Regions from separate parts of the Vibrio navarrensis genome, predicted to be linked through region 1. Evidence: predicted binding sites of a transcription regulator. Region 1 holds the regulator's gene; the other holds the start of a gene.
What was found. The regulator PurR, encoded in region 1, represses purine synthesis genes. The targets are predictions, from matches to a motif close to TNANGNAAACGTTTNCNTNA.
Positions count from the first base shown of each region.

Region 2: the regulator PurR is predicted to act here: its motif matches at 1,465-1,484, upstream of purT (formate-dependent phosphoribosylglycinamide formyltransferase).

Region 1 is NZ_CP065217.1:1,144,653-1,147,814, forward strand. Features, by position in the region: gene I3X05_RS05170 (TfoX/Sxy family DNA transformation protein) at 1-268, opposite strand, end outside; cyclic di-GMP riboswitch class I at 387-475, opposite strand; gene purR (HTH-type transcriptional repressor PurR) at 667-1,671, opposite strand; gene torD (molecular chaperone TorD) at 1,975-2,619, opposite strand; gene torR (two-component system response regulator TorR) at 2,858-3,162, shown strand, end outside.
Region 2 is NZ_CP065217.1:1,466,225-1,469,386, forward strand. Features, by position in the region: gene I3X05_RS06560 (thiopurine S-methyltransferase) at 1-141, shown strand, start outside; gene purT (formate-dependent phosphoribosylglycinamide formyltransferase) at 221-1,396, opposite strand; gene cdd (cytidine deaminase) at 1,531-2,418, opposite strand; gene I3X05_RS06575 (LrgB family protein) at 2,700-3,162, opposite strand, start outside.

The DNA.
Region 1 (3,162 bases):
TCTTGTTATCCCAAAGGGAATCGGTTACCGCGTAGTATTTGGTAACAACAGGGAAGCCACGTTTTTTGTAAACATAAGGCTTAAGGCCCTGTTTTTCGAACAATGAGGTTGTGTTTTGATCCGCGCGAATATGAAGCTGATCTTTGACGACCAATGCAAACATGGTCTCATCTGCAAAAAGGCCGAATCCGCCAAACATAGAGCGAGATTTTATCGCACCAAGTTGCTCAAAAAGCTTCATTGAATCTTTGAGTATCGGTTTATCCATGATGTGTTATCTCGGTGTAATTATAATTACGCCACCCATAAATCAGGTCCGAGAGATTAGCAAACCAATGCATACAAGATGTCATTAGAGAGTCAACTCAATGTAATGCATTTTTGCCATCGGGAACCCCGCTACCTACCAAACAACATTTGGTTTAGGCCGGAGGCTTTGCGTCCCACCTTTTCAGATGGTTTGCCCTGTGCGTGACAGCTAAAGGATACGATTTCTATTGGACTAACATCACATTTTAGAATTAAAAGTGTGATCTTGGTTCAGGTAATAGTTTGCGGAAAATGAGCCAAAACTCGTGTACGAAAATATCTTGTTATTTGTCACAATAATGATTTTGTTTTGACACAAAAAAATAGACGCCGAATAGCGTCTATTTTTTAACAATGTCAGTTCAGTTTTTTAACTGTGTCGCGAATAACGATTTCTGGATGCATCTCAAAAATGCGTTTATCGTGCTCTTTGTCTTTAATGCGCTCAAGTAGAATTTCAAATGCATTTTTACCGACACGACGTTTTGGTTGGTGAATGGTGGTAAGCGGCGGAGAGAAGTACTCGGCCAGTTCAATATTGTCGTAACCGATCACCGACATGTCTTCAGGAATACGGATACCGAGCTGTTGCAAACGGCTCATTAGGCCAAGTGCCATGGTGTCGTTAAAGCAGAAAATGGCCGTTGGACGATCGTCCCAAGAGGCGATCTTATCAGCGACCAATACGGCTGTATCACATTCAAAGTTACCTTCTAAGATCCAATCTTGATTGACCGCTAGGTTTGCCTCTGCCATTGCGCGTTTAAAACCAAGAATTCGCTCCTGACACGCGGCTTTTTCGAAATGACCGCTCAGGCAGGCAATTTTGCTGTGACCGTTATCAATCAGATATTTGGTTGCGAGATAGCCACCTTCTTCTGAGTTGTCGATGATCTTGTCGGCTTGCGAGCTAATCGGGCCCCAGTCCATGATTACTTTTGGAATATCGGCGTGTCTATCGAGCATTTCACGCAGCTCTTCGGTCAAATCTGAACACATCACCAAGATACCGTCGACGCGTTTTTCAGCCAGCATGCGGATATAGTCGCGCTGCTTTTCATAGATGCCACCAGTGTTACATAGAATCAAGGTATAGCCTTGGCGGTAGCAGTAGCTTTCTACGCCGTCAATCACTTCAGAGAAAAAGAGATTGGTTGACTGAGTAACGAGCATGCCAATAGTACGAGTCGTATTGCATTTCAAGCTGCGTGCGACGGCGCTAGGCGCGTAATTGAGTTCATCCACCGCCTTCATCACTTTTTCTTGCGTTGTTTCTGCAACAAAGCGGGTTTTATTGATCACGTGTGAAACTGTCGTGGTTGATACGCCGGCTAAACGTGCGACATCTTTAATTGTGGCCATAATTTTGTCCTGTCCAAGGTTACCGCGGGGAACATTGAGCCGGGTAACGCTCTTGCTACCTTTCTTCGAATCGGTCTTGAACATGGAGAGACCCAAGAAAAGCAGCAGCTTAGCTAAAAAAACACAAAAACCGCTGTTTTTCAGCGGTTTGCATTAAATTCATATTTTATCGTTTGCGGTCTCAATTTTATATCGAGATACGTCAGCAGGCAACCAGCTCAGCACGCGAATATTGTATCCGTGTTCACACTTTATTGGTTAATCTTCAGTCGAGTGATTGCTCTATTGATAGGCCTGTAATTATTATCCAAGTAAATAGTCACTGTCCAGTTTACAAAATGCAATTAATAGTTTTGCAACGCTGGTGTAGAAGTCAAACTGGTCGTGTTGAAGACACTGCTGGTGAAATTGCGGCAGCCAAGACAGCAGCATATCTTCAATGAACTGTTGCTGCTTGGCAAAGGCGGCTTCCATATGGCGCTCTTGCTCCAGCTCATTCGAACGGATAATCAGATGGCCTAAAAAATCCAGTTGAATAGCGAGATGATCCGCAGGTTCATTGAGAGTGTCGCTCACTCTCACGCCGTGCTCTGTCATCAGCTTTTCCATCATTCTGGCTGGTTCGGCGTTGAGTAACCCTGATTGGTCGAGGTAAACGGAAGCGTAGGGTAGAGCGCCATGTTTTGCGCTTTTCAGAAACAGATCGCAAAAGTCTGCGGCCAGTTCAAGTTGAGCATCTTTACGCTCAAGCAGTTTATTCAACGTTTGTACCAGTTGCTGCACTTCAACCCGCAAACGGTCATTTTCTGCTAAACCACAAAGAAATGAGCGAATCTCTGCGCTGTGATATTTGTCCAGTTCCACTTGGCTCAACTCTTTGGCGAAAAGGCTTGAAAGCCACCAGTAAATTTCGGCACGCTTTTCGTTGAAGGCTTTGATCTCTTGCATTTTCTTTGTGCTCCTCAAGGTTTCTCTTATTAGTTTAACCAATAAAAATGAACAGCGGTCACCCTGATTATTAATGGATTATTTAATTATATGTCGGCTTGTAAATGGGTGAAAAATAAGCTTGTCTTGAATCAATAAAAGCCGAGATTATTGTGCTAACTTTGCTCTGACGCTAGAAATGTGACTGTTTATGAATAGAATGAATCGGCGTAGAGAAGAATGACAGAAAGTGGTGTAAATGAGCTATCACGTATTAGTCGTAGAAGATGATGTAGTGACACGAGCCAAATTGGTGGGTTACTTCCAAAATGAAGGATATACCGTCAGTGAAGCAGAGAGCGGCGTAGAAATGCGTGAGGTATTGAACAGCCAAACCATCGATTTGGTGATGTTGGACATTAATCTCACTGGAGAAGATGGCTTGCTTTTGACGCGGGAACTGCGTGGCCAATCGGATATCGGCATCATATTAGTAACAGGCCGCACGGATAGCATAGACAAAATTGTCGGTTTGGAGATGGGCGCGGATGATTACGTGACCAA
Region 2 (3,162 bases), 320 kb from region 1:
AGCGAAGTAGAGCGCCTTTTCGCGGGTATGAAGGTGACACATCTGTTTGAAGACATTGCCGATGAACGTCATCCTAAAATTGCGCAAAAAGGGTTAAGTCGGTTTGCTGAGCATGTTTACTTGATTGAATCTATTGCCTAATTGAATTGAAAGTAAAAGGGTTGGCGAAATGCCAACCCTTTTCAGTCATGAGAATGGTATCGCTTGAAACGGTCCCAGTTTAGTAAATCACTTTTACTTTTTTCGCGCTGTCTATCGCGCCTTGAATCGCTTTTTCTAAACCTTGGCGACGAGTGAGGACAACCCCAAGGCGACGACGCCCGTCGATATCCGGCTTGGCAAACAAACGCAGTTGTGTTTGCGGCGCTTCGAGTGCATCGGCAATCCCATCGAAACGGATGTTGGCTGATTTGCCGTTGCCAAGTACCACCGCTGAAGCGGAAGGACCGTACTGGACGATTTTGCCAATCGGCATTCCAGTAAAGGCGCGTACGTGCAATGCAAATTCCGACATTTCCTGAGAAATCATAGTTACCATGCCAGTATCGTGAGGGCGAGGTGACACTTCGTTGAAGATCACTTTATCGCCTTTAACAAACAGCTCAACGCCAAAAATGCCGTAGCCACCCAAGGCGTTGACGACTTCTTCAGCAGTGTACTCTGCGGCTTTAAGCGCGTTTTCTGACATGGCTTGTGGCTGCCAAGATTCGCGGTAGTCGCCATCTTCTTGGCGATGCCCAATTGGCGCGCAGAAGTGCACGCCATCAGCCGCTCTTACGGTCAATAAAGTGATTTCATAATCAAAATCGATAAACCCTTCGACAATCACACGACCTGCGCCAGTGCGGCCGCCCTCTTGTGCGTATTGCCAAGCTTTCTCGATATCTTGGGCAGATGTGATCACGCTCTGTCCTTTGCCAGAAGAGCTCATCACGGGCTTAACCACGCACGGGATATTGACCGCTTCAACCGCAGCGACAAACTCTTCGTAGTTATCAGCAAAACGATAAGGCGAGGTGACTAGCCCTAATTCTTCAGCCGCTAAACGGCGAATGCCTTCGCGGTTCATGGTGAGTTTGGCGGCTTTGGCAGAAGGAACCACGTTTAAGCCTTGTTCTTCTAGCTCTACCAGTTTATCGGTGGCAATAGCTTCAATTTCTGGTACGACGAAGGCGGGCTTTTCCGCTTTAATGATTTTTTCCAGTTCGTCGCCATCGAGCATATTAAGCACATAGCTGCGATGGGCCACTTGCATGGCGGGAGCGTCTGCATAGCGGTCGCAGGCGATCACTTCCAGACCCAAGCGTTGACACTCAATCGCCACTTCTTTACCGAGCTCGCCTGAACCCAGCAGTAGTACACGAGTTGCTCCTTCGCGGGTAGCTGTACCGAACATAGTTTGTTTTTCCTTAGAGAGTGAGAGCAATAAGATAATCAGCGAGGGATGATACCCAAATTCACAAGCAAAGCAAACGTTTGCCAGTGGGGAAAAAAGAAAGCCCTGCGTAAAACAGGGCAAACGGAAATGCGTTAGATATTGAGGTAAGTGACCGGAATATCAGGGTTGATCACTTCAAGGGTAGATTGGGTGCACGCAAGGTGGCTGATTTTGCCTTTATGGCTCTCGACCAAAGCAGCAGATTGGATGTTTTCAAAGCGTTCACCGTCGAGCAGCAGTTGCATCAAGGCCACTTGCAGCGGTGGGAGGCTAGGATTGAAAGCGGCGTTTTCCGCATAAGCACCCAGATAGGTTTTGCCGCTACGCACTTGCAGAGCGACACCGCTCAAGTTGTGTGTGTAGGGCGCGTGGCTTCGATTCATCGCCGAGATGGCAGCTTTGAGCAGCTCGTCACTCTCGTCAGTGGAAAAACCGTGATCGACTTTCGTCATCAGGCCGGACTCAATGCCAAGGTCAGCTGGGCCAAAAGAATCGGGCAGATAATCGTGCAGTACTTTCTCGTCGCGCTGAGGTAGCTGAATTTTCAGCACTTTCGCTGTAGAGAGCTCATTCATAAACTGGCGGCAGTGTCCGCAAGGGCTGAAGTTAATGGTGATGTCAGCAATGCCTTCTTCGCCTTTCATCCACGCATGGCTGATCGCCGCTTGTTCGGCGTGGACGGTTTGGCCCAGTTGTACGCCATTAAATTCCATGTTCGCGCCAAAATAGAGCTTTCCGGATAGACCGCGAACAATCGCGCCAACATAGAACTCTGAGATGGGGGCGTAAGAATAAGCCGCCGCGAAAGGCAACAGCGCGACACGCAGTTCGTTGTCTGCCAGTCCTGTTTTTTCCAATAGTTCATCGAACTGCTGTTTGGAAAGGGTCGCGTCAAAATGGTCGTCTGAAACGATAGGTGCAAGGTATTGAGAAATTGATGCCGGTGCGCTTGCTAGCGCTTGTTCAATACGACTCTTCATGATGAATCCTTGTTATTGCATGGAAGGATATTCTATGCGAACGACAAAAACCTACAGTGATTTATCTCACATTTAAAAATGCAACGAATTTGCACGTTGCATAATTAGAGTGAGCTCACACATGTATTCGATTGCATCGAAAATAACTGTTAACGAGGTCGCAGTTTTTTCCAAGGCGATTTTTATCTTTCAAAGTCTACAGTTAACACCAATATTGCCATTTTAGCGAGTGATTGACGGTTTAAGATCAACGCGTACAGGCCCGAGATTGGGCCTGACCATTAGTGATATGCCCAAAGGGCGAAAGCGAAGAAGCTGGGTGCGAGAATAGAGGTGATCACGCCGCACAGGACCAGAGCAAGTGAAGAAAATGCGGCATCGCCAGGCTGCTTCTCCGCACAAGTGGCGGTGCCGAGTGCATGCGATACCGTGCCCATGGTTAAACCACGTGCGATCGGGTGTTTTATGCCAATAAAGTTGTAAATAGGATAGGCGAGAATCGCGCCAAATAAGCCAACCAGCAGCACGAGGATGGCAGCAACCGCCGCTTCGCCGCCCAACTGACTGGAAATTTCCATCGCTATCGGTGTGGTGACTGATTTCCCCAGTAAACTGGCGATAAGCGTGATGTCGGCGTGAAACAGCACAGCAATAGCGGTCGCGGTCATCATCGACATCACACTGCCGATCAGGCAAGCGAAAGTGATGATGCGCCAATTGGCTTTGATTTGCGGCAACTGCTCG